DNA from 3 places in the Streptomyces sp. A18 genome. Region 3 is predicted to be linked to each of the others. Evidence: riboswitches for the same ligand, from Rfam matches in the RefSeq annotation. Region 3 holds a riboswitch; each other region holds the start of a gene.
The links. Region 3 has a riboswitch for cobalamin ahead of AC5P1C_RS06200 (ABC transporter substrate-binding protein). Riboswitches for the same ligand answer to the same signal wherever they lie in the genome.
Positions count from the first base shown of each region.

Region 1: it holds a riboswitch for cobalamin, as region 3 does, so the genes downstream of both, metE (5-methyltetrahydropteroyltriglutamate--homocysteine S-methyltransferase) here and AC5P1C_RS06200 (ABC transporter substrate-binding protein) in region 3, are expected to answer to the same signal.
Region 2: it holds a riboswitch for cobalamin, as region 3 does, so the genes downstream of both, AC5P1C_RS30985 (ribonucleoside-diphosphate reductase subunit alpha) here and AC5P1C_RS06200 (ABC transporter substrate-binding protein) in region 3, are expected to answer to the same signal.

Region 1 covers NZ_JBWLKL010000024.1:98,033-108,507, forward strand. Annotated here, with positions in the region: gene AC5P1C_RS29620 (MFS transporter) at 1-540, opposite strand, end outside; gene AC5P1C_RS29625 (MaoC family dehydratase) at 553-1,008, opposite strand; gene AC5P1C_RS29630 (acyl-CoA synthetase) at 1,005-2,543, opposite strand; gene AC5P1C_RS29635 (amidohydrolase family protein) at 2,554-3,426, opposite strand; gene AC5P1C_RS29640 (SDR family NAD(P)-dependent oxidoreductase) at 3,441-4,364, opposite strand; gene AC5P1C_RS29645 (MarR family winged helix-turn-helix transcriptional regulator) at 4,567-5,058, shown strand; gene metE (5-methyltetrahydropteroyltriglutamate--homocysteine S-methyltransferase) at 5,237-7,558, opposite strand; cobalamin riboswitch at 7,722-7,937, opposite strand; cobalamin riboswitch at 8,161-8,358, shown strand; gene AC5P1C_RS29655 (energy-coupling factor ABC transporter permease) at 8,389-9,165, shown strand; gene AC5P1C_RS29660 (energy-coupling factor ABC transporter substrate-binding protein) at 9,165-9,539, shown strand; gene cbiQ (cobalt ECF transporter T component CbiQ) at 9,546-10,295, shown strand; gene AC5P1C_RS29670 (energy-coupling factor ABC transporter ATP-binding protein) at 10,292-10,475, shown strand, end outside.
Region 2 covers NZ_JBWLKL010000027.1:17,235-27,709, reverse strand. Annotated here, with positions in the region: gene mctP (monocarboxylate uptake permease MctP) at 1-739, shown strand, start outside; gene AC5P1C_RS30990 (hypothetical protein) at 808-1,539, opposite strand; cobalamin riboswitch at 1,640-1,763, shown strand; gene AC5P1C_RS30985 (ribonucleoside-diphosphate reductase subunit alpha) at 1,901-4,345, shown strand; gene AC5P1C_RS30980 (ribonucleotide-diphosphate reductase subunit beta) at 4,345-5,367, shown strand; gene AC5P1C_RS30975 (helix-turn-helix domain-containing protein) at 5,613-6,614, shown strand; gene AC5P1C_RS30970 (bifunctional albaflavenone monooxygenase/terpene synthase) at 6,568-7,914, opposite strand; gene cyc1 (epi-isozizaene synthase) at 7,911-9,032, opposite strand; gene def (peptide deformylase) at 9,360-10,010, opposite strand; gene AC5P1C_RS30955 (tetratricopeptide repeat protein) at 10,075-10,475, opposite strand, start outside.
Region 3 covers NZ_JBWLKL010000003.1:115,244-125,718, forward strand. Annotated here, with positions in the region: gene glnA (type I glutamate--ammonia ligase) at 1-1,375, shown strand, start outside; gene AC5P1C_RS06185 (alpha/beta hydrolase family protein) at 1,540-2,307, shown strand; gene AC5P1C_RS06190 (ABC transporter ATP-binding protein) at 2,320-3,114, opposite strand; gene AC5P1C_RS06195 (FecCD family ABC transporter permease) at 3,111-4,148, opposite strand; gene AC5P1C_RS06200 (ABC transporter substrate-binding protein) at 4,145-5,197, opposite strand; cobalamin riboswitch at 5,264-5,449, opposite strand; gene AC5P1C_RS06205 (VOC family protein) at 5,457-5,912, opposite strand; gene AC5P1C_RS06210 (AraC family transcriptional regulator) at 5,918-6,784, opposite strand; gene AC5P1C_RS06215 (HAD family hydrolase) at 6,980-8,110, shown strand; gene AC5P1C_RS06220 (DUF2252 domain-containing protein) at 8,107-9,450, opposite strand; gene AC5P1C_RS06225 (alpha/beta hydrolase family protein) at 9,580-10,475, opposite strand, start outside.

The DNA of each region.
Region 1 (10,475 bases), on a different contig from region 3:
GGTGGAGAGCACCGTGCCCAGCGGAGCGCCGAGTTGGGTGAAGCTGGTCCACAGGCCGCGCGGCCGGTTGCCCGCGTGCTCGGCGACCATGAGCGTGGCGCCGCCCCACTCCCCGCCGATCGCGATGCCCTGCACGACGCGGAGCAGGACGAGCAGGACCGGCGCCCAGACGCCGATCGCGTCGTACGTGGGCAGCAGGCCGATGAGGAAGCTGCCCGCGCCCATCAGGACCATGGTCAGGAGCATCATCGACTTGCGGCCGAGCCGGTCCCCGAAGTGGCCGAAGACGATGCCGCCGATGGGGCGGGCGAGATAGCCCGCGGCGAACGTGCCGAAGGCGGCCACCGTGCCCACCGCCGGGTCGGCCTCGGGGAAGAAGAGGTCACCGAAGACGAGCGCGGCGACGGTGCCGTACACCAGGAAGTCGTAGAACTCGATCGCCGTGCCGAGCAGTCCGGACAGGGCGACGCGGCGCAGTTGTCCGGATCTCTCCGCGGGGTCGGCCTCGGGGCTGGTCCTGCCGGCGGGTGGGTGTGTCATGGTGTCGGCTCCTCAGGCGTAGAAGCGGGACAGGCTCCGCAGGACACAGGCCGGCTTGTCGCCGCCCTCGATCTCGACCGTGCCGTCGACCGCGATCTGTACGCCGCCCCGCACCGCGTCGACGGAGGCGAGCGTGGCGCGCAGACGTATCCGGGAGCCTGCCGTCACGGGTGAGGGGAAACGCACCTTGTCCAGGCCGTAGTTGACCTTCGTGGTGACGCCCTGGACGTCGAGGAGATCGGTGAAGAGCGGGATGAAGAGGGAGAGGGTGAGGTAGCCGTGTGCGATCGGCGCCCCGAAGGGACCTTGTGCGGCCTTCTCGGGGTCGGTGTGGATCCACTGGTGGTCGTCGGTCGCGTCGGCGAAGGTGTCGATGCGGTCCTGGCCGACCTCCAGCCAGTCGGTGACGCCGAGTTCGCTGCCGGCGAGGGCGTGCAGTTCGTCAAGTCCGTTGGTGGTGACGGTCATTGGGGTGGTTCTCCTTCAGGATCGGGTTTCGCCGCGCCGCCGTGTTCGCGGCGCAGGCTTGGCTTGTGGAGCTTCCCGGAGGCGGTGCGCGGCAGCTCGCTCACGCACACAAGGGACTTGGGGATCTTGTATTTGGCGAGTCGGCCCACGAGGAATCCCAGTACGTCGTCCGGGGCGGGGGCAGCGCCCTCGCGCGGCACGACGACGGCGCGCGGTACTTCACCCCAGCGCGCGTCCGGGACGCCGATGACGGCGCACTCCACCACGTCGGGGTGGGCGAGCAGCGCGCTCTCGACCTCGGCGGGGTAGATGTTCTCGCCACCGGAGATGATCATGTCCTTGAGGCGGTCGGCGATGGTGACGAAGCCGTCGGCGTCCACCCGCGCCGCGTCGCCGGTGCGGAACCATCCGTCGGCGAAGGCGGCGGCGGTCTCGTCCGGCAACTGCCAGTAACCGGCCATGACATGGGGCCCGCGCACAAGCACCTCGCCGGTCTCCCCGGTGGCACTCGGACTCCGGTCGGGGCGTACGACGCGTACGTCGGTGAAGAAGTGCGGCACCCCCGCCGAGCCTGCCTTGTGCTCCGCGTGCTCGGCGTCGAGATAGAGCACGCCGGGCGCGGCCTCCGTCATCCCGTACCCCTGCTGAAAGGCGAGCCCGCGCTCCGCGTACGCCTCGATCAACGGCATCGGCACCGGCGCCCCGCCGCACATCAGGATCCGCAGCGATGACAGGTCGACCGCTCGCCAGCGTGGCTCGCGGGTGAGGCGCTCGTACATCGTGGGCACCCCGAACATCGCGCTGATGCCCTGCTGTTCGACGAGATCAAGGGCCTCGGCCGGGTCGAAGGACTCGACGAGGACACAGTGCCCGCCCTTGAGCAGCACGGGGAGGGTGAGCATGCCGAGTGCCGCCGCGTGGAAGAGCGGGGCGGAGACCAGGGCGACGGTGTCGGCGGTGAGGTCGGCGTCGACCAGGACGTTGACGGCGTTCCAGGTGAGGTTGGCGTGGGTGAGCATCGCGCCCTTGGGGCGACCGGTAGATCCTGAGGTGTACATCAGGAGGCACACGTCGTCGGCGCCGACCGCCTCGTCCAGGGGTTCCTCGACGCCGAGCTCGATCAACTCCTCGTATTCCGAGCCCACTTCGACGAAGAGGTCCACCTGCCCGGCCGCCTGCCGCAGCTCCGCCACGACCGCGGTGTGCGCGGAGGAGTGGATCAGCGTGCGGGCTCCCGCGTCGGCCAGTTGGTAGGCGAGTTCGGGCGCGGTCAGGCGGGTGTTGAGCGGCACGAACACCGCGCCGAGTGCGCCTGCCGCGAAGAAGGTCTCCAGGAAGGCGGGGTGGTTGGCCCCGAGATGGGCGACCCGGTCCCCGCGCCGGACGCCTCGGGTGCGCAGGGCGTGCGCGAGCCGCAGGACGCGGGCGTGCAGGGCGGCGTAACTGATGGTGCGGCCCTCGTGGGTGAGGGCGGTGCGGTGCGGGGTCTTGCGGGCCCGGCGAGCGGGCCAGGAGCCGAGTCCTTCGTTGTGCATGGCGCCCCCTCTATTCGAGCCCGAGCAGGCGGGCGGCGTTCTCCTTGAGGATCTTGGGGCGGACCTCGTCCTTGATCGCCAGGTTCGCGAAGTCGGCGAGCCAGCGGTCGGGCGTGAGGACGGGGAAGTCGGAACCGAAGAGCACCTTGTCCTTGAGCAAGGTGTTGGCGTAGTGCACGAGTTGGGGCGGGAAGTACTTCGGCGACCACCCCGACAGATCGATGTGCACGCCCGGCTTGTGCGTGGCGACGGCGAGGGCCTCGTCCTGCCAGGGGAAGGACGGGTGCGCGAGGATGATCTTCAGGTGCGGGAAGTCGGCGGCGACGTCGTCGACGTACATCGGATTCGAGTACTTCAGACGGATCCCGCCGCCTCCGGGCACGCCCGCGCCGATGCCGGTCTGTCCGGTGTGGAAGAGGGCGACGCAGCCGGTCTCCTCGATGACCTCGTACAACGCGTAGGCGAGAGAACGGTCGTTGGGGAAGAAGCCCTGGATGCTGGGATGGAACTTGAAGCCCTTCACCCCGTACTCCTCCACGAGCCGGCGGGCTTGTCGCACGCCCGCCTTCCCTCGGAAGGGATCGATGGAGGCGAACGGGATCAGCACGTCGGGGTGGGCGGCGGCGGCCTCGGCGACTTCCTCGTTCGGGACGGGCGCGGTGCCGGTGGCCGACTGGGCGTCCACGGTGAAGACGACGGCGGCCATCTTGCGCTCGCGGTAGTAGGCGGCCATCTCCCCAAGCGTCGGCTTGCGGTTGCGCCCCTCGACCTTGAAGTACGCGCTGGACGCGGCGTCGAGGTCCTCGTCGAGGGAGGCGTGCCCCTGGGAGGAGACCTCGGCGTGCGTGTGGACGTCGATCGCGGTGAGTTCGGAGAGGTCCAACGCGTCCAACTCCCTCATGCCCCGGGGATCTTGGGCGCGGGGATGCCGACCGGCTCCGGGGTGCTGCCCACCGAGGTGTGCCAGGCGGCGGCGATGGTCTCGGGGGTCCAGCCGCCGTCCGCGTACGCCACGGAGGCCTCCTGCGGGTGCGACCACAGGGTGAGCCGGTCGCCGCCGATGCCGACGCACTGCCCGGTCACGTCGCGGGCGAGGCCGGAGGCCAGGAACGGAACGAGGGCGGCACAGTCGTCGGCCGTCCCGAACCCCTCGCCCTTGCGGAGGAAGTCCGGCAGCGGCTGCCCCTCCTTCATGGCCTCGATGTACGGGGCGAAGGCGGGGATGGTCTCGGTCATCGCGGTGGCTGCCACCGGCACGATCGCGTTGACGGTGATGCCGGCCCTGGCCAGTTCCATCGACCACGTACGCACCATGGCCGCGATCCCGGCCTTGGCGGCGGCGTAGTTGGTCTGCCCGAAGTTGCCCCGCTGTCCGGCGGGGGACCCGACCAGGATCAGGCTGCCGCCCTCGCCCTGCTCCCGCATGCGTACGGCGGCGGCGCGGGCGCAGGTGAAGGTGCCCCGCAGATGGGTGGTGACCACCGCGTCGAAGTCGTCGTCGGTCATCTTCCACAGCACCCGGTCGCGCAGGATCCCGGCGTTGGTCACCATCGCGTCCAGCCGCCCGAACTCCTCCACGGCACGGGCCACGAGTCGGTCGGCGGCCTCGCTGCCGCCGACGGCCGCCACCTCCGCGACGGCGCGCCCGCCTGCCTCGGTGATGGTCTTGACGGCGCGCTCGGCCGCTTCGGCATCGACGTCGTTGACGACCACGGCGGCCCCGGCGCGGGCGAGGGCGGATGCGTAGGCGAGGCCGAGGCCGCGCCCCGATCCGGTGACGACGGCGACTTTGCCGCGCAGGTCCACGGCGTATGAGTCCAGCACTGGGAAACCCCTTTGGAGGCAGCGAGATGGGATGGGTGGGCGGGAGTGGGGGAGTCTGTTTCGGCCCGCGGAAAGGAAGCTAAGACAAACCATTGTTGACGTCAATGGTTGTTGGTGACATCGATCATGCGGCATGCTGGACACTGTCAGCGACGACCGCTGTGTGCCCGCGAACCACCGATCAGGGAGACCGCCCCTCATGACCAGCCGGAAGACCACCGCCGAGCCCGTCGAGGAAGGGTCCGTCGACGAGGGTGCACCCTGGATGCGGGGACTCCACGCCGACGCGGGGTATCTGCTCTACCGCCTCGGCCTGCGCTCGGGGCAGCTCTTCAACGCGGCGCTCCAGAGATCCGGCCTACGCCTGCGCCACTACGCGCTGCTGCGCTATCTGGCCACGGTGGAGGGCGCGGCCCAGCGTCAGCTGAGCCAGGAGCTCGGATACGACCCCAGCGCGATCGTCGGCCTGGTCGACGACTTGGAACGCCTCGGCTTCGTCGAACGCCGCCCCGCTCCCGACGACCGCCGCCGCCGCATCGTCGCCCTCGCTCCGGCGGGCCACGACTTCCTGAGGGACTCGGACGAGGTGGCCCGCGGCGTCACCGATGAACTCCTGGCTCCGCTCGGCCCGGAGGAGCGCGAGGTGCTGCATGCGCTGTTGTCCCGGATGGCGCATACGGACGAGGGCTGAGGGGACGCCCCTGGGGGGGCGGTCGGTCCGGGGCGTCGAACAGTGTGCGTGCGCAGCGGTCGGTCGAGTTTGCCACCGGTCGCCTACCGGCTCCGCGACGGAACGGCCAGTGCGTCCATCATGGCGGGCCGGGGCGGCCGACTTCCTTCAAATGGCCGCCCCGGTCCGCCCGTTCAGGTCAGGAACGCGTCGGCAGCTCCGCCCTCACCTCGCGTGCCGCCGCGACCAGGTTCTCCAGGCCGGCCCGTGTCTCGGGCCAGCCGCGGGTCTTGAGGCCGCAGTCGGGGTTCACCCACAGCCGTTCGGCGGGGATGGCTTCCAGTCCTTTGCGCAGCAGGGCCGCTGCCTCCTCCGTGCTCGGTACGCGCGGGGAGTGGATGTCGTAGACGCCGGGACCCGCCTCGCGCGGGTAGCCGTGCTCGGCCAGTTCGCGCGCCACCTGCATGTGCGAGCGGGCGGCCTCCAGGCTGATGACGTCGGCGTCGAGGTCGTCGATGGCCTGGACGATGTCGCCGAACTCCGCGTAGCACATGTGTGTGTGGATCTGGGTGTCCGGGCGCACGCCGCTGGTCGTGAGGCGGAAGGACTCCGTCGCCCAGTCCAGGTACGCGGGGTGCTCCGCCGCGCGCAGCGGCAGCGTCTCGCGCAGGGCGGGCTCGTCGACCTGGATGACCGAAGTGCCCGCCTCCTCGAGGTCGTTGACCTCGTCCCGCAGGGCGAGGGCCACCTGCCGCGCCGTGTCACCGAGGGGCTGGTCGTCGCGGACGAAGGACCAGGCGAGCATGGTGACCGGGCCGGTGAGCATGCCCTTGACGGGGCGGTCGGTGAGCGAGTTGGCGTACGAGGTCCAGCGCACCGTCATCGGCTCGGGCCGCGAGATGTCACCGGCCAGCACCGGCGGGCGCACATAGCGGGTGCCGTACGACTGGACCCAGCCGTGCTGCGTGGCGAGGTAGCCGGTGAGCTGCTCGGCGAAGTACTGCACCATGTCGTTGCGCTCGGGCTCGCCGTGCACCAGGACGTCGATGCCCGCCTCCTCCTGGAAGGCGAGGACTTCGCGGATCTCGCTCTTGATGCGCTCCTCGTAGCCGGACGTGTCGATGCGGCCCGCTCGCAAGTCGGCCCGTGCCGTGCGCAGTTCGGTGGTCTGGGGGAAGGAGCCGATGGTGGTCGTGGGCAGTTGGGGCAGGCCGAGGCGGGTCCGCTGGGCCGCCGCGCGCTCCGGGTAGGCGTGCGTGCGGCGGGCATCCGAGCCCGTGACGGAGGCGACGTGCGAGCGTACGGCCGGGTCGTGGGTGAGGGCCGAGCCCGAGCGGGACGCCAAGTCAGCACGGTTGGCGGAGAGTTCGGCCGCGATGGCGCCCGCACCCTGGGCCAGGCCGCGGGCCAGTGTGGAGATCTCGGCGGTCTTCTGGTGGGCGAAGGCCAGCCAGCGCGCGATCTGCGGGTCGATGTCGCGCTCGACGGTGGAGTCCAGCGGGACGTGCAGCAGGGAGCAGGACGCGGAGACGTCGACCCGGTCGGCGAGACCCAGGAGCGTGCCCAGCGTGGAGAGAGACTTCTCCAGGTCGTTGATCCAGATGTTGCGGCCGTTCACGACGCCCGCAACAAGACGCTTGCCGGGCAGCCCGCCGACGGCGGCGAGATCCTCCAGCTGGCTGGCCGCGGCCTCGGTGAAGTCCAGGGCGAGACCGTCGACCGGCGCCTTGGCGAGCACCGGAAGTGCCTCGCCGAGCCTGCCGAAGTAGGAGCCGACGAGCAGCTTCGGACGGTCGGTGAGGGTGCCGAGGTAGCGGTAGGCACGGGCGGCGGCGTTGAGTTCGGCCGGGCTGCGGTCCTGCACCAGGGCGGGCTCGTCGAGCTGCACCCACTCGGCACCGGCGGCGCGCAGGTCGCCCAGGACCTCGGCGTACACCGGCAGGAGTCGGTCCAGGAGCGTGAGTGGCTCGAAGTCGACGGCAACGCCGGGCGCGGGCTTGGCGAGCAGCAGGTAGGTGACCGGACCGACGAGGACCGGGCGGGCCGCGAGGCCGAGAGCGATGGCCTCCTTCAGCTCGGCGACCTGCTTGGCGGAGTCGGCGGTGAAGACGGTGTCGGGGCCGAGCTCCGGCACGAGGTAGTGGTAGTTCGTGTCGAACCACTTGGTCATCTCAAGGGGCGCCACGTCCTTGGTACCGCGCGCCATGGCGAAGTAGCCGTCGAGCATGTCGGTGTCGACGGCCTCGCGGTGCCGCTGCGGGACCGCGCCGACCATGACGCTGGTGTCCAGGACATGGTCGTAGTACGAGAAGTCACCGGTCGGCACTTCATGGATGCCGGAGGCGGCCAGATGCTGCCAGGTGGCCCGGCGCAGTTGCGCCGCGGTGTCCCGGAGGGCGTGGGCGGTGACGCGGCCCTTCCAGTACCCCTCGACGGCCTTCTTCAGTTCCCGGTCGGGGCCCTGGCGGGGGTAGCCGTAGACGGTGGCTCGTGCTGCCGCGGCTGCGGACTTCGGTGTCACGGAAATCTCCTTCGCGAGATGACTCCTGAGGATCCCGGGGACGGGACACGGACGCGAAGGGATGACGAACCGGGCGGACCGAACGCGCGCCTGCGGCGCGGTGCCCCACCTGATCTGTACGCCGACCCGCCCACGAGGTCACCGGGATGTCCGCACGTGAGGGGTCACGTACAGGCAACGGGCAGGTCTTCGGACTCGCGGGCACACCTGCCGAAACAGGCTCCTACTGGCCGTCGCTTCCCGGATCCGCTCGGATCCAGTGCTCATGACGGCGGTCGTTCCCACTCACCGCTGCGGGGCAGTCCCGGATTCCCACCGGGTTCCCTCTTACGACGCTCCTGTCTGGCGGACAGGGCGAACCAGCTGCACCGGTCAGGCTAAGGGGCTGGTCGGCCTCTTGGGCAGTACTGATCACATCCCGGACCGTGAGGTGGGACACGGCCCCGTCCGCAGCAGCCGCGGGACGCCGCCTCTGTCACGCGGTGTTCGCGACCACGGACCAGATCACACACTCCTGAGACGCGCCCTGACCAGGGGCGCACGCCCGTGTTCGGGTGCGCCCGCGCGTGCCACAGGTGGGGTGGCTCCACAAGTTGTCAGGCAACTCGATTGCGCACTAGGGTCACCACGCCTTGGTGAACGGGAAATCCGGTGTGATGCCGGTGCGGCCCTCGCCACTGTGATCGGGAAGTCCGGCTCCAGCCCTCGCGGCAGCCACTGGGTGCTCACGCATCCGGGAAGGCGGAGTTCGGTCGGTACGACCCGTCAGCCAGGAGACCGGCCAAGGCGCGTTGTCCATCCACGAGGTGCTGGAGAGGGTCTGCTGAGCCATGCACATAGCCGAGGGTTTCCTCCCGCCGGCGCACGCGATCGCCTGGGGCGTAGCGTCCGCGCCATTCGTCGTCCACGGAGTCCGCTCCCTGACCCGTGAGGTCAAGGAGCACCCCGAGAGCACCCTGCTTCTCGGCGCCTCCGGTGCCTTCACGTTTGTCCTCTCCGCGCTGAAGATCCCTTCCGTGACGGGCAGTTGCTCGCACCCGACGGGAACGGGGCTCGGCGCCATCCTGTTCCGGCCGCCGATCATGGCGGTGCTCGGCACCATCACCCTGCTCTTCCAGGCCCTGCTGCTCGCCCACGGCGGGCTCACCACGCTGGGCGCCAACGTGTTCTCCATGGCGATCGTCGGGCCCTGGGCCGGATACGCCGTCTACCGCCTCCTGAAGCGGTACGGCGCGCCGCTCATGGTCGCCGTGTTCTTCGGCGCGTTCGTCGCGGACCTGTCCACGTACTGCGTCACCAGCGTCCAGCTGGCCATGGCCTTCCCCGACCCGAGCAGCGGGTTCATGGGCGCGCTCGGCAAGTTCGGCGGCATCTTCGCCGTCACGCAGATCCCCCTGGCCGTCAGCGAGGGGCTGCTCACCGTCCTGGTGATGCGGCTGCTCGTGCAGTCCAGCAAGGGTGAGCTGACGCGGCTCGGCGTCCTGCTGCAGGGCAAGCGGTCGGCCACGAAGGCGGTGGAGACGGCGGAGACGGCGGACACGACGAACGCGAAGACGGCGAAGACGGCGGACACGACGAAGACGACGGAGACGGGGGCCAGCGCCTGATGAGCCGGAACGCGAAGATCAACACTCTGCTCCTCCTCATCGTCGCCGCGCTCGCGGTGCTGCCGTTGGCGCTCGGTCTCGGCGACGACGAGAAGGAGCCGTTCGCCGGGGCCGATGCCCAGGCCGAGACCGCGATCACCGAGATCGAGCCGGACTACGAGCCGTGGTTCTCGCCGCTGTACGAACCGCCGTCCGGGGAGGTCGAGTCGGCGCTCTTCGCCCTGCAGGCGGCACTCGGCGCGGGCGTCCTCGCGTACTACTTCGGTCTGCGCAGGGGGCGCCGCCAGGGCGCGGAGAGCGCACGATCGCAGGAAGCGCCCGCTGAGCAGGCCACCGACGTGGAGGCCGACCAGCCCGATGGCGAGCAGGTCTGACCCCGCGTGCTGCCCATCGACGCGGCGGCGCACAGCAGTCGCTGGCGCCGCCGCCACCCCGTGGACAAGGCAGTGCTCGGGCTCGGACTCACGGTCCTCGCCGTCTCTCTGCCGCCCTGGCCCGGTGCCGTCCTGGTGCTGATCGCCGCGCTCGCCGTGCTGCTCGGCCCCGCGGGGGTGCCGCCGCGCAAACTGTGGCGCGCCTACCGCGTACCGCTCGGCTTCTGCGTGACCGGCGCCCTCACCCTGATCGTCCAACTCGGCGGCCCCGAAGGGTTCGTCACGCTCGCCGACGGCGGCCCCGCGCGGGCCGGCGGGCTGCTCCTGCGCACATCGGCGGCCTCGCTCGGCGTCCTGCTGTTCGCCTTCACCACACCGATGTCGGACCTGCTGCCCCGCCTGGTGAAGGCGGGCGTCCCGGCACCGGTCGTGGACGTGGCCCTGGTCATGTACCGCATGAGTTTCCTGCTCCTGGACTCCATGAGCCGGATCCGGCAGGCGCAGGCCGCCCGGCTCGGCCACACCACCCGGGCCGCCACCTGGCGTTCCCTGGGCGGGCTCGGGGCCACCGCGTTCGTGCGGGCCTTCGACCGGGCGAGCAGGCTGCAGGCCGGGCTCGCCGGACGCGGCTACGACGGGACCCTGCGGGTGCTCGTGCCCGAGGCCCGCGTCTCCCGGCGCTTCGTGGCCGCGAGCGCGGTGCTCCTCCTGGCCCTCGCGGCCCTCACCCTCGTACTGGAAAGGCTTCTTCCATGAGCGAGCCGAGCGCTCCTCGCGAGCCGGGCGAGTCCTTGGTCGCCCTGCGCGCCGCCTCCTACGCGTATGAAGAAGGGCCCACCGTCCTCAGCGGCCTGGACTTCGACGTCACCGAGGGCCGCGCCCTGGCGCTGCTCGGGCGCAACGGCAGCGGCAAGACCACCCTCATGCGTCTTCTGA
Region 2 (10,475 bases), on a different contig from region 3:
GCTGATGCTGGGCCTGCTCGCGCTGCTCGGCTTCATGGCGATCGCGGCCGGGGTGAAGGTCGAGAACGGTCAGCTGGCGATTCCGCAGTTGTTCGAGACGATGTTCCCCGACTGGTTCACCGGCGTCGCGTTCGCGGCGATCGGCATCGGAGCGCTCGTGCCGGCCGCCATCATGTCGATCGCGGCGGCGAACCTCTTCACCAGGAACATCTACAAGGACTTCATCAGGCCGGACGCGACACCGGCGCAGGAGACCAAGGTCTCCAAGCTGGTCTCCCTGCTCGTGAAGGTCGGCGCGCTCGCGTTCGTCCTCACCATGGACAAGACGGTCGCGATCAACTTCCAGCTCCTGGGCGGCATCTGGATCCTGCAGACCATGCCCGCGCTCGTCGGCGGCCTGTTCACGCGGTGGTTCCACCGCTGGGCGCTGCTCGCGGGCTGGGCGGTCGGCATGATCTACGGCACGGTCGCCGCGTATGGCGTCGCGTCGCCGACGCAGAAGCACTTCGGCGGCTCGTCCGAAGAGATCCCCGGCATCGGCGAGATCGGCTACATCGGCCTCACGGCGTTCGTCCTGAACGTGGTGGTCACCGTGGTCGCGACCTTCGTCCTGCGCGCCATGAAGGCCCCTGACGGCATCGACGAGACCTCTCCCGGCGACTACACCGCGGACGCGGGCGACCCGGGTGTCGTGGAGGAGCTGCCGCCGGCCACGGCGGGGGCGCCGGGCGGGCACTGACTCTTCCCCGTACACAACGTGAGCGCGGGCCGCCGGAGGAATCCGACGGCCCGCGCTCACGTGCAGCCTCACGTGGCCTTGTAGAGCTCCGTCCGGACCCGCGCCGCGGCCTTGGCCGCAGAGGAGATCGCCAGGTCCTTGTCGGTGCCCGCGTCCACCATCACGAGCACACCGCCGACCCGCACCTCGGCCTGGTAATGCGGCGTGCCGTCGTACTCGTCGCCGCCCGTGGTCCGCGTGGTCTCCAGGAGGGCGTCGTCGCCGAGGTCCGGCAGCTTTTCGGCGACGTGGTGCTCCTCGACGGGGGCCGCCTCGGTGTCGACGGTGACGCGGGGGCACGCCTCGTTGAGCTGCCGACGGAGTTCGATGTGGCGCTCGGCGCGCTCGGAGGGCATCGAGACCAGGCGCTGGAAGACGTAGGGATCACCCTCGGAGACGGCCCCCGGATCCGGCCGCAGCGTCCGCTCGGCGCTGGCGCCCCGCATACGCCGCAGCTCCCCGCGCTCCTTCTCACCGGCCGGGCAGCCGCTCCAATCCCCGCCCCCGTAGCCCTGGTCGAAGAGACCCGTCGAGGTCTCCGAAGCCGTGGCCTTCTTCCCTGCGGCCGTGGGCAAGAGCAGCGCCGCCTTCAACTCGGCGTCCGTGAAGAGCCGGCGGGGATCGGCGTCACCGTCGACGCCGGCCGCCGCAGTCGGCTCCGGGGGCCGCGCAGGCTTCGTCTCCGCCTTCTCGCCGGCGTCCCCACATCCGGTGAGCAGCATCAGCAACCCCACGGCACAGCCCGCGCCAAGACCTCGCACGCCGTCTCCCCCTGTTCGACGTTCAGTTCGGCCGCCACCCTAGGGGACACACGCGCCGACACAAGATATGGGGCTGCCGCCCAGAGCCAGCACAAGATGTATGCTCGTGCTCGCTGTCGCCGCAGGGGAATCCGGTGCAAGTCCGGAACTGTCCCGCAACGGTGTATGAGTACGCATTTGTCGTGCTCGCAAGTCCGATGACCTGTCGACAGCGTGCCCGTTCCGACCGGTCCGGGTGCCAACGACGTCCGGGCCTCGTGGAATGGGCTGGTGGACGCGGAGCGCAGCCCTGCCCTGGGCGCGCCCCCGTGTGTCACTCGCCCCTCCCCAAGGCTCAGAGCCGAGCGAGGGAGTGCTCCACGTGACCATCGCGCCAGCCGAACCTGCGTCAGCGCAGACCACCGACGAGTCGCAGACCGCCGACGGCCCAGGCACCGCGCTGCTGCGTACCCTGACCGAACTCACCGCCGATCTCCCCGACGCCGACCCGGGCCGGGTCGCCGCCGCCGCGCTGCGCGGCCGTTCGGCGCGGGCCGATGTGGCGGAGCTGCGGGAGCTTGCGACCGAGGCGGCCGCCGGGCTCATCTCCGAGGACCCGACCTACTCGCAGCTCGCGGCCAGGCTCCTGAGCCTCAGCATCCGTGACGAGGCCGCGTCGCAGGGCGTGCGCTCCTTCTCCGACTCGGTCGCCGTGGGCCACCGCGAGGGCCTGATCGCGGACCGCACCGCCGCGTTCGTCGCCGACCATGCCGAGCACCTGGACGGTCTCGTCGAGGCGGCCCTGTCGGACGGCGCCGACTTCCGCTTCGGATACTTCGGCCTGCGCACCCTGCACAGCCGCTATCTCCTTCGCCATCCGATCACCCGGCACGTCATCGAGACCCCGCAGCACTTCATGCTGCGCGTCGCGAGCGGCCTCGCCGAGGACGGCTCCCCGCGCTCGGTGGACGAAGTCGCCGCCCTGTACCGCCTGATGAGCCGCCTGGACTACCTGCCGTCCTCGCCGACGCTCTTCAACTCGGGCACCCGCCACCCGCAGATGTCCTCCTGCTACCTCCTCGACTCCCCGCTGGACGAGCTGGACTCCATCTACGACCGCTACCACCAGGTCGCGCGCCTCTCCAAGCACGCGGGCGGCATCGGCCTCTCGTACTCCCGCATCCGCGCCCGCGGTTCGCTGATCCGCGGCACGAACGGCCATTCCAACGGCATCGTGCCGTTCCTGAAGACCCTGGACGCCTCCGTCGCCGCCGTGAACCAGGGCGGCCGCCGCAAGGGCGCCGCCGCGGTCTACCTGGAGACCTGGCACGCCGACATCGAGGAGTTCCTGGAGCTGCGCGACAACACGGGCGAGGACCAGCGGCGCACGCACAACCTCAACCTCGCGCACTGGATCCCGGACGAGTTCATGCGCCGGGTCGCCGCGAGCGAGGACTGGTCACTGTTCTCGCCGGCCGACGTGCCCGAGCTCGTCGACCTGTGGGGCGAGGAGTTCGACGCCGCCTACCGCAAGGCCGAGGCGGACGGGCTCGCCCGCAAGACCATCCCCGCCCGTGACCTCTACGGCCGCATGATGCGCACCCTCGCGCAGACCGGCAACGGCTGGATGACGTTCAAGGACGCCGCCAACCGCACCGCCAACCAGACGGCGGAGCCCGGCCACACGGTGCACTCGTCCAACCTCTGCACGGAGATCCTGGAGGTGACGGACGACGGGGAGACGGCCGTCTGCAACCTGGGTTCGGTGAATCTCGGCGCCTTCGTGGACACCGCCGCGGGCGACATCGACTGGGAGCGGCTCGACGAGACCGTCCGTACCGCCGTCACGTTCCTCGACCGTGTGGTCGACATCAACTTCTACCCGACCGAGCAGGCCGGGCGCTCGAACGCCCGGTGGCGCCCGGTGGGCCTGGGCGCGATGGGTCTGCAGGACGTCTTCTTCCAGCTGAAGCTGCCCTTCGACTCCCCTGCCGCGCGCGCCCTCTCGACGCGCATCGCCGAGCGGATCATGCTCGCCGCGTACGAGGCGTCGGCCGACCTCGCCGAGCGCCCCCAAGCGCCTTCGGCAGGCTCCGGTGCAGAGGGGACCCCCATCGGCCCGCTGCCCGCCTGGGAGAAGACCCGCACCGCGCGCGGCGTCCTGCACCCCGACCACTACGGCGTCGAGCTGACCTGGCCGGAGCGCTGGGCCGCGCTGCGGGAACGTATCGCCGTGACAGGCATGCGCAACTCGCTGCTGCTCGCGATCGCGCCGACCGCCACGATCGCGTCCATCGCGGGCGTGTACGAGTGCATCGAGCCGCAGGTCTCCAACCTCTTCAAGCGCGAGACGCTGAGTGGTGAATTCCTCCAGGTCAACGCCTACCTGGTGCAGGAGCTCAAGCGGCTCGGCGTCTGGGACGCGCAGACCCGTGAGGCGCTGCGCGAGGCCAACGGCTCGGTACAGGGCTTCAGTTGGATCCCGGCCGAGGTACGCGAGCTCTACCGCACCGCGTGGGAGATCCCGCAGCGCGGCCTGATCGACATGGCCGCCGCGCGCACGCCGTTCCTGGACCAGGCGCAGTCCCTGAACCTGTTCCTGGAGACACCGACCATCGGCAAGCTCTCCTCGATGTACGCGTACGCCTGGCAGTCGGGCCTGAAGACCACGTACTACCTGCGTTCGCGCCCGGCGACCCGGATCGCCCGCGCGGCGGCGGGCCGCGCCGAAGCCGCCGAGCCCGCCCCCGTACCCGCCCAGGCATCGGCCGAAGACGCCGTCGCCTGCTCCCTGGAAAACCCCGAGTCCTGCGAGGCCTGCCAGTAATGAGCTCCACCACCAACGCCGAGAAGAACCTCCTCGACCCGGGCTTCGAGCTGACCCTGCGTCCCATGCGCTACCCGGACTTCTACGAGCGCTACCGGGACGCGATCAAGAACACCTGGACCGTGGAGGAGGTCGACCTCCACTCGGACGTCGCCGACCTCGCCAAGCTCTCGCCCGGCGAGCAGCACATGATCGGCCGCCTGGTCGCGTTCTTCGCGACCGGCGACTCGATCGTCTCCAACAACCTGGTCCTGACGCTCTACAAGCACATCAACTCCCCCGAAGCCCGGCTCTACTTGAGCCGTCAGCTCTTCGAGGAGGCCGTGCACGTCCAGTTCTATCTGACGCTGCTCGACACGTATCTGCCCGACCCACAGGACCGCGCGGCGGCCTTCGACGCGGTCGAGGAGATCCCCTCCATCCGCGAGAAGGCCGAGTTCTGCTTCCGGTGGATGGACTCGGTCGAGAAGATGGACCGCCTGGAGAGCAAGGCCGACCGGCGCCGCTTCCTCCTGAACCTGATCTGCTTCGCCGCGTGCATCGAAGGGCTCTTCTTCTACGGTGCGTTCGCGTACGTCTACTGGTTCCGCTCGCGCGGCCTGCTGCACGGCCTCGCCACCGGCACCAACTGGGTGTTCCGCGACGAGACGATGCACATGAGCTTCGCCTTCGACGTCGTCGACACCGTCCGCAAGGAGGAGCCGGAGCTCTTCGACGACGCGCTGCAGACGCAGGTCACGGACATGCTCAAGGAGGCCGTCGAGGCCGAGCTGCAGTTCGCGCGCGACCTGTGCGGCGATGGCCTGCCCGGCATGAACACCGACTCCATGCGCGAGTACCTCCAGTGCGTCGCCGACCAGCGGCTCCAGCGGCTCGGCTTCGCGCCGGTCTACGGCTCCTCAAACCCGTTCTCGTTCATGGAGCTCCAGGGAGTCCAGGAGCTGACCAACTTCTTCGAGCGGCGTCCTTCGGCCTACCAGGTCGCGGTCGAGGGTTCGGTCTCCTTCGACGACGACTTCTAGTCCCACCGGCCCGTGAGGGCTGCGCGAGGCGGCGTCCCCCGCCTCGCGCAGCTCGCGGTCGATCCGGCGGTCGTGGACGTACCCGACGAGCGAGGGTGCGGCCAGCAGGAGGAGGACGGTCAGGACGGTCGCGTAATCGACGAATGCGTTCATGTCCTCACTGTCCTGCGCGCCGGACTCCGGCGGCAGTGGCAGGACTGCCACACACCATCGACTTGCTGCCAACCGTGCGGCACACTGCGGGCATGCTGAAAAACGTGGCCGCCGTGCTGCTCGACGGCGTCAATCCCTTCGAACTCGGCGTCGTCTGCGAGGTGTTCGGCCTCGACCGGAGCGACGAGGGGCTTCCGGTGTACGACTTCGCGGTGGTCGCCGCGGAGAGTGGTCCCCTGAGCAATCACGCCGGGTTCTCGATCACCACTCCGTACGGCCTCGACCGGCTCGAAGAGGCCGATCTCATCGCCGTGCCCGCGGGCCGGTCGTTCGTGGACCGCGCCTACCCCGAGGACCTGCTCGCCGCCCTGCGCCGCGCGGTGGACCGCGGGGCGCGTGTCCTGTCCGTCTGCTCCGGCGTCTTCGTGCTCGGCGCCGCGGGGCTGCTCGACGGCCGCCGCTGCGCGGTGCACTGGCAGCACTCCGCGGAGCTCGCGGTGCGCTATCCGCGCGCCCGGGTCGAGCCCGACGTCCTGTACGTGGACGAGGGCCCCGTCATCACGTCGGCGGGCACCGCCGCCGGGATCGACGCCTGCCTGCACATCGTGCGCCAGGAGCACGGCACGGAGGTCGCCAACGCCATCGCGCGGCGCATGGTCGTGCCGCCCCACCGCGACGGCGGCCAGGCACAGTTCGTGTCGCGCCCACTGCCGCGCACGGCGTGCGACACCGTGGGCGGTGTGCTCGCCTGGATGGAGCGGCATCTGGACACGGACATCACCGTCGAGCGGCTCGCCGAGCGCGCGCACATGTCGCCGCGCACCTTCGCGCGCCGCTTCCAGCAGGAGACTGGCACCACGCCCTACCGCTGGCTCCTGCGCCAACGGGTGCTCCTGGCACAGGAGTTGCTGGAGGGCTCGGACGAGACGGTGGACGCGATCGCCGGGCGTGCCGGTTTCGGCAACGCCGCGGCGATGCGCCACCAGTTCCTGCGGGCGCTCGGCACCACGCCGAACGCCTACCGCCGCACCTTCCGCGGTCCTGGCGTCAGCGCCGCTCGGCGCGCAGAACCAGACGCTTCGGATGCAGCGTGATGCCGATCTTCGTGTCCGTGTCGGTCTCCTCGACGGGCGCGAGGTGCCACTTCGGGGCCACCGTCGCCAGGATGATGGCGAGCTCGGCCAGGCTGAAGTGGTCCCCCGGGCACTTTCGGTTGCCGACACTGAACGGCATCATCGCGAACTCCGGGACGCTACTGGCGCGTTCCGGATTCCAGCGGTCCGGGTCGAACTCGAGATGGTGCTCGAAGGAACGCGGATCGCGTTGCATCGCGTACACGCTGTAGACGATGTCCGCGTCGGCCGGAATGCGGTAGCCACCGAGGTTTGTCTCGGCTACTGACCGGCGGGTGAATATCCAAGCGGCGGGCCGTATGCGCATGGCCTCCGTGACGACATTCCGGGTGTGCGGAAGGTCCCCCAGATCGGCGAATGTGATCTCCCGATCCGGCGCGACGGAATTTACCTCTTCAACCAATCGCCTTTCCTGCTCGGGGTGTTCGGTCAGCAGGTTGAACGTCCATGCCAGGGTCGACGCGACATTCTCGGCACCCGCCACGACAAGAGAGACCACATGGTCGTGGACCTCCTGATCGCTGAGCGGCTGCCCTGTTTCATCGCGGGCCCGCAGCATTTCGGCCAGCAGGTCGTCCTGGCCCAAATCCGTCGCCCTGCGTTCGGCGATGATCTCGTCGACCAGTGCGTGCAGATCGGCGAGCGCGTTCTGGAAGCGGCGGTTGCCCTGGGTCGGCACGCGGTACAGCGGTCCGACGGACAGGACCATCCGACGGTAGAGCCCCTCGAAGACGGTGTGCAGCGAATCCGCGATGCGGTCCGCCTTCTCGCCGATCGAGTCGACCTCAAGGAGCGAGCGGGACACGATGCGCACGGCGGTGCGGAACATCTCCGCACTGACGTCGACCGTGTCGCCCGACCGCCAGCGCGCGGCCGTGGCGCGGGCCTCCTCCTCCATCACCTTGGCGTAGTCGGCGATCCGCTCGGGCCTGAACGCGGGCTGCATCATGCGCCGTTGACGCCGGTGCAGCTTGCCGTTGCTGGTCGCCACGCCCTTGCCGAGGAGCACCTCCAGGGTGTCCCAGAGCGGCCCCCCGACGATGTACTCGGGGCTCTTGAGCATCTGCCCGACGAGCTCCGGGTCGCAGACCGCGTACGCCGTCCTGGGTCCCAGCCTGATCCGTACGAGATCACCATGGTCCCGCAGCGCGGCCAGGAAGCCGAGCGGGTCGCGCACCAGGTTCCAGGCGTGGCCGATGAGCGGTGCGCCACCGCTCACGAGCGGTGGAATCGTCGTGGGTATCGCGGATTCGACGCTCATTCCTCACCTACCAAATCGTTTCCGGCCATGTCGCTCGTCGCCGCGTCGCTCACATAAGGGGGAATGGACCTGTCGTCCCAGCTGTCCACCCGATAGCGACCGGATTCGTGATGGAACCAGTAAACGGATGAGAACCAGTTCCGCATGTTGAAGACGCAGGATTCCACCGCGTCCGAGAGTTCCTTTCCCTTCGTGCTTCCGTCGGCCAATCGCCCGGCGAGACACAGCACTTCCTTTTCCGCCGCGAGGAAATCCGATATGCAGCGGGTAACCCGCCGGTGGACTTCCGAAACGGCCGCTTCGAGGGACAATCCCTCGTGCTGGATCAGACTGATCCCGAGATTGTGCAGTTCATCTCCCGCGAGTTCCTTGGGAAGTGAGCACAGGTCGTTGTACCAGGCGGAGAAATCCTGCGTGGCGAGCGCCGCCCGCCGATATGCCGGATGCTTCCGCACTTCCCGCGGCAGTTCGTACCGCGCCGTGGGTTCGAGCAGGTCGATCCACGTCCAGTGGGCGAACGTCAGCCTCCGCAGCTCGATGTACGCCTCGACCGTCGGGACCGTGCCGGTCCTGCGGTTCCTGAACTCCAGGTCGTACGCCTCGATCACGCTGTGGAAGTGCCGCGCGAACCGGGCGTTCCAGCTGGCCCCGAGGTGCGAGTACAGCCTCAGGACGCAGTCCGCGAACCCCGCGACCAGAGGGTCGCGGTGGTGCAGTTGCTGCCTGGGCGCCCGGAGCGTCTCGTGGAGCCCGCGGCACAACCGGCGCCACTGCGCCGCCCTGCCGTGCACCGAGTCGCGGTCGTGCCGGTCGTCCCACGCGAAGAACCAACTGCTGAGGTCGGCTATCGCGCTGAGCAACTCGTCGGGCGCGCCAATGTAGTAGCCGGCCACCAGGTCGGTGTAGCACAGGCTGTCGGCGTACCTCTCGACCTTGTCCGCGGGCATGAGGCGCATTTCGCGCAGCCATGTCCTGGACTTCTCCTGAAGTGTCGGCCAATACGGATGAAGTCGTCGTGGAAAATCCGCCTCGATCACCGGAAGCGCCAGCGCCGGTGGCACGGATACCGCCGGTGTCTGCGGCTGTGTCGGTGAAGTGCCATATGAATATGCAGGCACGAAGAAGCCCCTCTCAGCAGCCTGAGGACGTGCGCCCCTCCCGCCGTACCGGGCGCGCGCCGTTGCGGATCCCCGCGCTTTCCATTCAGCACCACAACTGACCGTTCAGGGAACAGATTTGCGCCATTCACTACCCCCCAGCGCCGAGAAAATTCCCGTAGGTGACTGATTCTGGATCATCGTGAGCCTGATTTGCTCGCACATCTGACCGGGATCTGCACAGCACATGCGAACGGCCCCCGGCCGGGAGGGAGTTCCCGGCCAGGGGCCGCAGGTGGCTCGCGGTGCGCGCGTGCCTGGAGTCGACTCGGTCGTTCGACGCGACGGTCAGTCGTTCGGCACGACGGGGTAGCGCGGTGTGCCCTCTTCCATCTGCCGCAGCGCGTCCTTGCGGTCGCGCTTGGACAGACGGTCGATGTAGAGGTAGCCGTACAGGTGGTCCGTCTCGTGCTGCAGGCAGCGCGAGAAGTAGCCGGTGCCCCGCACCTTGATGGGGTTGCCCTTCTCGTCCTGCCCGGTCACCTCGGCGTAGTCCGGGCGGGCCAGGTCGGCGTAGGCCGTGGGCACGGAGAGGCAGCCCTCGCCCGCCTCGTCCAGGCGGCGCCGGTCCGCGGGGAGCTCGCGCACGACGGGGTTGCAGACCACGCCGACGTGCCGCTTGCCCTCGTCGTCCATGCAGTCGTAGACGAAGACCTTCCGGTCGACGCCGATCTGGTTGGCGGCCAGGCCCACGCCCTCGGCGGTCCGCTGGCTCGCGAACATGTCGTCGACGAGCTGCGCGAGCTCGTCGTCGAAGGCCGTGACGTCCTTGCACTCCTTGTGCAGCACAGGGTTGCCCACGACCGTGATGGGCCGGGACGTGCCGCGCTCGCGGTAGGCCGTCTCCCGCTCCTCGCAGTCCTCCGTGTCGATGACGAAGCCCTCGTCGTCTACGGGGAGGACCCCGCCCGAGGCCTGCTGCTCAGTGTCCTGCGCCATTGTCCGACGTACGCCTTCCTGGGAACCCACAAGAGATGGTGCCGGTACAGCCTACGGCCAGGAGTCAGCAGACCTCTTCCAGATCCCGCCAGTCACGGGAGTCCGGGCTGTCCGCGACCCAGCCGTCGAGCAGCCCGCGCACCAGTGCGGCGGGCGCGGCGATGCCGCACTCGCGCTCGGGCACCCACAGGGCGCCGGGGCTGCGGTGGCCGAGCGGCCCGGGGTGGCCCGGTTCGCTGTGGTCGTGCGGGTCCAGGTGCTCGCCGTCGCCCTCGTCGCTCGGCATACGGCTCTCGGAGCACATGCGACAGAGCAGCCGCACGGACGACGACCAGTCCTCGGCCGCGAAGCCCGCGTCCGCCGCGAGCTTCTCCAGGGCGTCCCGGTCGTCCTCGGTGGCGGCCTCCAGGAGAACCACCCAGGTCGGGACGGGCGAGGGCGCCCACAGCTCGATCTCGTCGAAGA
Region 3 (10,475 bases):
CGCGGACGAGGACGTGAAGTTCGTAGATGTCCGGTTCTGCGACCTGCCCGGAGTGATGCAGCACTTCACGATCCCGGCAGCGGCGTTCGACCCGAACGAGGAGCTGGCGTTCGACGGATCGTCGATCCGCGGCTTCCAGGCCATCCACGAGTCCGACATGGCGCTGCGCGCGGACCTGTCGACCGCCCGGGTCGATCCCTTCCGCCGCGACAAGACCATCAACATCAACTTCTTCATCCACGACCCGATCACGGGCGAGCAGTACAGCCGTGACCCGCGCAACATCGCCAAGAAGGCCGAGGCCTACCTCGCCTCGACCGGCATCGCGGACACCGCGTACTTCGGCCCCGAGGCCGAGTTCTACGTCTTCGACAACGTCCGCTTCCAGACGTCGGCGAACGAGAGCTTCTACCACATCGACTCCGAGGCAGGCGCCTGGAACACCGGTGCGGTCGAGAACAACCGCGGCTACAAGGTCCGTTACAAGGGCGGCTACTTCCCCGCCCCGCCGGTCGACCACTTCGCGGACCTCCGCGCGGAGATCTCCCTGGAGCTGGACAAGAACGGCCTCCAGGTCGAGCGCCAGCACCACGAGGTCGGCACGGCAGGACAGGCGGAGATCAACTACAAGTTCAACACGCTGCTCGCCGCGGCCGACGACCTGATGCTCTTCAAGTACATCGTGAAGAACGTCGCCTGGCGCAACCAGAAGACCGCGACCTTCATGCCGAAGCCGATCTTCGGTGACAACGGCTCGGGCATGCACGTCCACCAGTCGCTGTGGGCCAACGGCGACCCGCTGTTCTACGACGAGCAGGGCTACGCGGGCCTCTCGGACACCGCCCGCTACTACATCGGCGGCATCCTCAAGCACGCCCCGTCGCTGCTCGCCTTCACGAACCCGACGGTGAACTCCTACCACCGCCTGGTTCCGGGCTTCGAGGCCCCGGTCAACATGGTCTACTCCCAGCGCAACCGCTCGGCGGCCATGCGTATCCCGATCACGGGCTCGAACCCGAAGGCCAAGCGCGTCGAGTTCCGCGCGCCGGACCCGTCCTCGAACCCGTACCTGGCGTTCTCGGCGCTCCTGATGGCCGGCCTGGACGGCGTGAAGAACAAGATCGAGCCGCCGGAGCCGATCGACAAGGACCTCTACGAGCTGGCCCCCGAGGAGCACGCGGGCGTCGCCCAGGTCCCGACCTCCCTCCCGGCCGTCCTCGACGCCCTCGAGGCGGACCACGAGTACCTCCTGGCCGGCGGTGTCTTCACCCCCGACCTGATCGAGACGTGGATCGACTACAAGCGCACGAACGAGATCGCCCCGATCCAGCTGCGTCCGCACCCGCACGAGTTCGAGCTGTACTTCGACATCTAGAACGGCCGGGGCCGGGTGAGCCCTACGCCACGTCAGCATGGACAGTGGGCCGTCTCCCTGAACGGGGAGGCGGCCCGCTGTTCTGTCTGGTCGGTCGTTCTCGCGCTGACACCGGCTAGTGTCACTCCCGTCTCCCTCCCCCCCTGCCTAGGTGAGCACCCCACATGAGCGAAAAAGTGAAGTTCCCGAGCGTCGTCGGCCCCCAACTGGCCGGAGTGATCGACCTGCCGGAGGGCGAGGTCCGCGGCTGGGGGCTTCTCGCGCATGGATTCACCCTGGGAAAGGATTCGCCGGCTGCCTCGCGCGTCAGCAAGCAGTTGGCACGCGAGGGCATCGGCATGCTGCGCTTCGACAATCTCGGGATCGGGGACTCCGAGGGCGACTGGGGGGACGGTTCCTTCACCGTCAAGGTGCAGGACACTGTCCGGGCCGCGGCCTTCATGGCGGAGCGGGGGACTCCGGTGGATCTGCTGGTGGGGCACTCGTGGGGAGGCGCCGCCGCGATCGCCGCCGCGGGCGAGATCGTCGGGCTCCGCGCGCTGGCCACGATCGCGGCGCCCGTCGATCCCAGTCACGTCGAGCGGCAGTACGACTCGGTCCTGGATCGCGTCCTCAGTGACGGGGCACACGAGTGGTTCGTCGGCGGCAGGACATTGGTTCTCAAGCGCGCCTTCGTCGAGGACGTGCGCCGGGCTCACCTGCGCGACCGGATCGGCGAGGTGGACCTTCCGCTCCTCGTGGCGCATTCGCCCACCGACGCCACCGTCGACATCTCCAATGCCGCGGAGATCTTCCAGGAGGCACGGCACCCGCGCAGCTTCATCTCGCTCGAAGGCGCGGACCATCTGTTGACCGCGCGAGGGCAGGCGCAGCGGGCCGCTCACATCATCAGCGCCTGGGCCGACCAGTACCTCGACGAGCCACGGCCCTGAGAGGCCGGGGGTTCAGTTCCGCAGGAAGCGGATCGACGGGCGCGGCTCCCGGTCGTTCTCGTCCATGAGCGTCGTCACCACCGCCCGCACGCCGTAGACCTTCGCGATCAGCTCCTCCGTGATCACCTCGGACGGTGTGCCCGACGCGTGGGCCACTCCTTCGCGCAGGACCAGGACGTGGTCGCAGAACATGGCGGCCAGGTTCAGGTCGTGCAGGGCGATCACGCTGGTCAGGGGGAGGTCCGCCACCAGGGACAGGAGGTCGAGCTGGTGGTGGACGTCCAGGTGGTTGGTCGGTTCGTCCAGGAGGAGTTCCTGGGGGGTCTGGGCCAACGCCCTTGCTATCTGGACCCGTTGGCGTTCGCCGCCCGAGAGGGTGTGCCAGGACTGGGTCGCCCGGTCGGTCAGGCCCGTGCGGGTCAGGGCGTCTCGGACGGCCTCGTCGTCCCGGGGCGTGGCGGGTGACCACGGTCTGCGGTGCGGGATGCGGCCCAGGCGTACGACGTCCTGCACGGACAGCTCGACCTGCGTGGTGGCGTCCTGGTCCACCACCGCCACCCTGCGGGCCACCGTGCGGCGGCCCACGTCCCGCAGCAGTTCGCCGTCCAGGGTGACCACTCCCGATGCCGGGGCCAGGACGCCCGCCAGGATGCGCAGAAGAGTCGACTTGCCCGAGCCGTTGGGGCCCAGGAGTCCGACCGTGGCTCCGGGGGGCGGGGCCAGGGTCACTCCGTCGACGATGAGGCGGCCGCCGGCCTCTTTCGTCACCCGGTCGGCCCGAAGGCCCGGTTCGGGGTGCGGGTTCATGTCGTCTTCCGTGTGCGGTAGAGGACCAGTACGAACGCCGGGACGCCGATCAGTGACGTCACCACGCCCACCGGGACCTCCTGCGGATCGAGGACCGTACGGGCCAGCGTGTCCACCCACACCAGGAACACCGCGCCCGCGATCGCCGTGACCGGGAGCAGGCGCGCGTGCCCGGAGCCGACCAGGGCGCGGGCCGCGTGCGGCAGGACCAGGCCGACGAAGCCGATGGCGCCCGCGCTGCTGACCAGGGCCGCCGTCAGGAGGGCCGTGACGGAGAGCAGGATCAGGCGGGTGCGGGCGACGTGGACGCCCAGGGTCGCCGCCGCGTCCTGGCCGAAGACGAACGCGTCCAGGGTGCGGGCGTGCGCCAGGCAGATCGCGAGGGCCACGAAGAGCACCGCCCCGCACAGCCAGACGTCCGTCCAGCCCACCCCGCTCAACGAGCCGAGCAGCCAGAACAGGACACCGCGCGTCGTCTCCGCGTCGCCCGCCGTGAGGATCACGAACGACGTGAGCGCGGAGAAGAGCTGCATCGCCGCCACCCCGGACAGCACCACTCTGTCGGTGCTCCCGCCCAGGGTGTGGCTGAGCAGCAGGACGAGGGCGAAGGAGACGACGGCTCCGACGAAGGCGCCCGCCGAGACCGACACCACTCCCCCGCCGACCCCCAGGACGACGATCGCGACCGCGCCCGTGGAAGCCCCCGAGGAGACCCCGAGCACGAAGGGGTCGGCCAGCGGGTTGCGCAGGAGGGACTGCAGGACCGTCCCGCAGACCGCCAGGCCAGCGCCGCAGACCGCCGCGAGGAGCGTGCGCGGCATCCGCAGGTTCCAGACGATGCCGTCCCGGATGGGCGTCAGCGTCGCCTCGCCCCAGCCGAGGTGGGCAGCCACCGCCGACCACACGTCCGGTACGGAGATGTCCGCCGGGCCGATCGTGACGGCCACCGCCACGGAGAGCGCGAGGGCGGCGAGGCCCGCCGTGCAGAGCAGGATGTTCCGTACGCCGACCGGGCCCCGGAGGGCTCCTTTCACTTGGCGAGCCCGAACTCGCGCAGCGCGTCGGCGACTTGCTCCACGCCGTCCACCGTGCGGATCGACGGGTTCATGGCCTGGCCGCTCAGGAGCACGTACCGCTTCTTCTTCACGGCGGTCAGGTTCTTGGTGGCCGGGTTGGACTCCAGGAACTCGATCTTCTTCTTCGCGCTCTCCGCCGTCTGCGACTTGCGGGTGAGGTCGCCGATGACCAGGGCGTCCGGGTCGCGGTCGGCCACCGTCTCCCAGTTGATCTGGGGCCACTCCTCGCGGGTGTCGTCGAAGACGTTCTTCGCGCCGAGCTCGCGGGTGATGATGCCCGGCGCTCCGCAGCAGCCCGCGATGTAGGGCGCGTCGGAGTTGGCGAACCAGTAGAGGAGCGTCGCGTCGGAGGCGTCAGTGTTCTTGATGGTCTTCGTGGCCTTCGCCACCCGGCCCTTGAGATCCGCGATCAGGCGTTCGCCGCGCTTCTCGACCCCGAAGGCCTTGGCCAGGTCCCGCACCTCGCCGTACACCGTGTCCATGGTCAGCGTCTTGTCGCGGCGGCCGTCACCGTCGCCGCTGTTGTCCTTGCCCGCGCAGTCGGAGGGCGAGACATAGGCGGGTACGCCGAGTTCGGCGAACTTGGCGCGGTCTGCGACGCCGCCCTTGCTGACCGTCGCCAGGAAGGAGGCGGTGACGAAGTCCGGCTCCTGGGCCAGGACCTTCTCGAAGGAGGGGTAGCTGTCGGCGAGCCGCTCGACCTGGGCGTTGTCCTTCTCAAGACCCTTGAGCACCGGGTCCGTCCAGGTGCCGGTGCCGGCCATGCGGTCCGCGAGGCCGAGGGAGAGCAGGATCTCCGTGGAGCCCTGGTCGAGGGAGACCGCCCGCTGCGGCGGCGCCTTGATCTTCGCCTTCTTGCCGCAGGAGGTCAGGGTCAGCGGATAGCCGTCGGCCTTCTTGTCCGTGGTGGTGGCCGACGAGCCGGAGCCGCCGCAGGAGGTCAGTGTGACGGAGAGAGCGATGCCGAGGAGGACGGGTATACGTACACGACGGGCGGTGGAGGACACACGATCCCTTGAGTCTCACGGCTCATACGCGGAGCCTGGCCTGCTTCGTCACCTCCGCCGCTCGGTGCGCGGGCGAAGGCGCCAGCAGGTCTTCGGACTCGGGGATCGGCCGGACGGGGCGCCTTCCCGGGCGTCCGTGGACGCCCAGTGGCCTTGGCCCCGCCCGTTCCCCCTCACCGCTGCGCGTCAGTTCCGGATTCGCACCGGATTCCCTGGCCCTGGTGTGGGTTGACTGGCGCTCGCAAGCTATCACGCGAGGTCAGGACGGCTGCTCGGGCCTGGGTGCGCCGCGGTAGGTGCCGAAGGACCACTTGTTGCCCTCGGGGTCGGCGATGGCGAACTCCCGGCTGCCGTACGGCTTGTCCTCGATCTCACGGATGATCTCGGCCCCCGCGGCCCTGAGCCGCTCGTAGAGCTCGTCCACCCGGTCGGTGACGACGTACGTGCCGAAGGTGCCCGGTTTCAGGCACCAGTCCCCGGCCCCGTCGTCGTACGAACCGAGCATGATCGCTCCGCCCTCGGGCCAGTCGAGTTCGGCGTGGGCCACGCTGCCACCGTCCTCGTAGACGACGGTGCGCAGGAAGCCGACGGTGCCCACCAGGAAGTCGATCAGGGCGGGGGCGTCGTTCGCCTGGAGGGTCGGCCAGACGCTGGGGGCGCGCTCGCCGGAGGCGGTCTCGGGCTGCTTCTGCTTCTGCTTCTCGGTGGTGTCCATGGCTCCTACTCTTCGCCCCGGCCGTAGCTCCCGGCTTGGATATTCCGGCACTCTTCGGCCAGCCAGCCGCTGGGGCTGATGCCGGTGTACTGCTGGAAGTCCCGGACCAGGTGGGAGTGGTCGTAGAAGCCGCAGTCGGCGGCGATGCGGGCCAGGTCCGGGGCCGCGCCCGCCGCGACGGGGCGCACGACGGCGTTGCGTGCGCGCTCGAAGCGCATCAGGCGGCCGGCCTGCTTGGGGCTCAGGCCCGTCTCGGCGCGGAAGAGCGTGGTGAGGCGGCGTTCGCTGAGCGCGACGTGCCGGGAGAGGCCGCGCAGGGTGCCGACGCCCCGGTGTCTGGCCAGCCAGGCCCAGGCCTCGGCGACCTCCGGGCGTACGGGGTCCCCGCCGTCCGCGTCGGCCGCGCGCTGCCTCAAGTAGCCGGACAGGGAGGCAAACCGCTCCTCCCAGCCGACCTGCTCGCACAGCAACTCCCGTACGTCGGCGGCGCGGCGCCCCAGCACATCCGCGCCGGACGTCACCAGGTCGCCCGCAAGCTCCGAGGCCGGTACGCCGAACAGGGCGCGGGCGGCGAGCGGGTGCACGGCGAGCTGGATGCCCGCCTCGTGCTCGGGCCTGACGACGTACGCCGGGTGCTGGTGCAGGCCGCCCAGGACGATGTCCGTGCGGTCGGCGTCGGGGCCGCCCGCCTGCTCGGGGCTTGCGCCGCTGACGACGGGGCCGTCCAGCGAGAAGATCAGCGTCAGGTACGGGGACGGCAGGCCGCGGTGCAGACCGGGGTGCTCGCCCGCCGTGCGGTAGCCGACGGCGGACACCACCATGCCGTCGAGCCGCGGAGCGGCCCGCACGAACTCACGGGAGACGGTCTCCATGCCTTCCAGTATGCGATGGGCGGGGCCCGGAGGCGGGCCCGTACACCTGTTGGGCGTCCGATGCGCCTACCCGCGCGCGGGCGTCCCATGCCCGCCGCTTCCGGTGATGTCGATCATGGGAATCCGCGGTCCGACCTCATACGATGACCCGCCGCTCCGGACGGGGCGCAGACCGCTCTCAGGGGGCACAGAACCATGGCAGTAAAGGCAAAGGGCAAGCTGGCCGTACTCGGCACGGCGGGCGCGCTCACCGCGGCCGTCCTCGCGGGGACGGCGCTTTGGCCCGGCACGGACGCGACGGCCGCGGACGCCTCCGCGAAGGGCACGAAGATCGCGGCCGAGCTGAAGCACTGGCCCAAGCCGGTCGCGACGAAGCTGGGCAAGGTCATCGCGGAGAACGGCGACAAGGGCGCGTACGCCGTCTTCGACGCGGACAACACGACCTACCGCAACGACCTGGAGGAGTCCCTCCTGCCCTTCCTGGAGATGAAGGGGGTCCTGACCCGCAAGTCGATGGACCCGTCGCTGAAGATCATCCCCTTCAAGGACACGGCGAAGCACAAGGAGAGCCTCTACAGCTACTACAACCGGCTGTGCGAGGTCGACGACCAGGTCTGCTACCCGTGGGCCGCGCAGATCTTCTCCGGCTTCACGCTGAAGCAGCTCAAGGGGTACGTCGACGAGCTCCTCGCCCACGACAAGCCGATCCCGGCAGAGTACTACGAGGACGGGAAGCTGACGAAGACCGAGGTGAACAGGCCCCAGTTCTTCACCGGCATGCAGGAGCTCTACAAGTCGCTGCGGGCGCACGGCATCGAGGTCTACGTCGTCAGCGCGGCCAGCGAGGACCTGGTGCGCATGGTGCTCTCGGACCCCAAGTACGGCTACGACGTGAAGCCCGAGAACGTCATCGGCGTCGGCCTGCAGCTCAAGGACCGCAAGACCGGCGACGTCACCAGCTCCCGCAAGGAGATCGCGGAGGGCCGCTTCGACGAGAAGAAGCTCGCCAAGCGTGAGCTGACGCCCAACCTGTGGGCGCCGCTGACCTGGTACCAGGGCAAGCCCGCGGCCATCAACACGTACATCGACGAGTGGAAGAAGCCGATCCTGGTGGCGGGCGACACCCCGAAGAGCGACGGCCCGATGCTGTTCCACTCGGCGGATGTGAAGCACGGCGGGGCGCGGGTCTGGGTCAACCGCAAGGACGACTACATGAAGGAACTGGACGGGATGAAGCGGAAGAACGCGGACCGGCAGCGGGAGCTCGGCCAGAAGGTCACCGCGGACAAGCGGTGGCTGACGGTGGTCCCGGACGAGATCCGCTAGTCGTCCCCGGTGGCGGCGCTGACCAGGCCTGAGGCGATCGCCTCGGTCAGTGCCGCGTGGTCCTCTGCGTTCTGCGCGGCGTAGCGCAGTGCGAAGTCCGTGATCGCTCTGTCGAACGTGTCGGAGCCGCCGAGGTAGGCGGCGATGGCTATGCGGTCGCCGGAGCGGGCGTGGGCGCGGGCCAGGGCCGTGCCGCAGAGCCGGGCGTAGGAGCGCAGCTCCGTGGCGGACATGGACTCGACGTCCGCCGAGCCCTTCATGTCGCGGAGCTGGCGCCAGTAGAAGGCGCGGCCCTGGGGGCCCGTCATCCAGCCGAGGAAGATGTCGCTCGCCGCCTGGAGGAGGCGCTGGCCCGCGACCACGCGGTGGCCGGGGTGGACGTACGGTCCCGGCGGCAGGTGCTCCTCCAGGACCGAGCGGACCGCCTCCTTGATCTGGAGGAAGAGCGGGTCGTCGGCGTCGCGTCCGGCGAGGAGCACGATGTAGCAGCGGGTGCCGACGCTGCCCACGCCCACCACTTTCCGTGCCGCGTCCACGAAGTGGTAGCGGTCCAGGAGGAGTCGGCGCTCCTCGGAGAGCGTGGAGCGGTAGTCGCCGAAGATCTTGCGTACAGCCGCGAGGTCGGCGGCACTGGCCGGTTCGATGAGCGGCGGGTCGTGGATGATGCGGCGGACGCCCTCCACTTCTTCCGTCAGCTTGCCGAGCGCCTGGAGGCTCGTGCGGCGGCGGGCCCGGTCCAGGGTGGTCGCCGCGCGCTTGCGGTGGCGGGTGGAGCGGATGAGGGACAACAGGGCGTGTGCGTCGGTGCGTTCGTACCAGACCGCCAGTTCGCCGAGGTCCGCCAGACGTCTCATCGACGCGCGGTACGCCGCCACCGCCGCGAGGCACGCCTCGCGTGACCCGTTCTCCGGGTGGCCGTTGTCGCGGGACGCGACGGCGATGCTCGCGGCCAGGCGTTTGACGTCCCACTCGAAGGGGCCTGGGCAGGTCTCGTCGAAGTCGTTGAGGTCGAAGAGCAGGGCGCGTTCCGGAGAGGCGAAGAGACCGAAGTTCAACAGGTGGGCGTCGCCGCAGAGTTGGACCGTGAGACCGGTGTTCCACTGGGCGGCGAGGTCCCCCGCCATGACGGCGGCGGCGCCCCGCAGGAACGAGAAGGGCGAGGCCGCCATGCGGGCGTACCGGATGGGCAGCAGTTCCTGGACGCGGTCTGCGCCCTGCCGCTCCAGGACCGCCACCGGGTCGGCGCGGTCGGCGGAGGGTATCCAGGCGCCGTGCGAGGAGCGGGAGGCACGCTTGCGGGCGGTCTTGCCCTGCCGGGCACGATCCTCCGGAGTGGCCATCCCTCTCCCCTATCCGCCGGCAGCTCCCCGCGACAGGCTCTCGGGCCTCAGGAGCAGCCAATGCCGCTGGGGGCGCGCACGCATGCCGGGCCCGCCGAACGGGTGAACTGCCGCCGAATGCGTCGGGCCTCAGCTTCCGCCCGCCACCGCCCACGCCGCCACCTTCTCGGCCAGCGCGCCGCCCGCCCGGGTCCACGCGAAGTGGTCCAGGGGGCCGCCCGCCTCCCGGGTGGAGTACTGCCGGCGCGTGAGGCGGGCCGCGGGCGCCTTGCCCACGAGGTGGTCGAGGGCGGGAGCGGGGGCCCAGGTGTCGCCCTCCACGGAGACCGCGAGGACGGGCAGGTCGAGGGTGCGCAGCGCCGCCTCGTAGTCGTGCACGGAGCCCGGGGAGGAGTAACGGCCCGTACGTCCCTGGCGTGCCCAGTCCCGCATGACGCCCTTGGACTGGTTGCCGCCGAAGCCGAGCCTGATCCCGGGCCACCGGCCGAGCAGCGTCGTCGTCGCCGCGGCGAGCAGCTGGCCGACGAGCAGCAGGGGCCCGCGCACGGGGCCGTACGCACGGAACCAGACGGAGCCCGAGGCGACGAGGGCGACTCCGTCGACGCCCGGCCCGATCCCCAACGAGGCGTGCACGAGCCCCAGTTGGCCGCCCAGGCTGTGGCCGAGGAGGTACAGGGCGGTCTCCGGGCCCAGTTCGGCGCGTATCGCCTCGACGACCGCCACGAGGTCCCGCTCCACGATCGTGTCGTAGCCGTGGTCCAAGGCGTCCGCGTCCGTCACCCGCGGGGTGCTCTCCCCCTGCCCCCGCAGGTCCACGGTCAGGGCGGTGAGCCCGTGCCCGTGCAACTGGCGCGCGAACGCGCGGTAGTAGCGGGCCGGGGTGCCCATGGCGGGCAGGATCAGGACGGCGGGCGCCGGGCGGGGCGAGGCCTCGCTCCCGCGCAGGCCGCGGACGGGAAACCGTGCCCCGTCCGGGAGTCGAGCGGTCACGAACAGCGGCAGCTCGCCTGCTGCGGGCTCCTGCT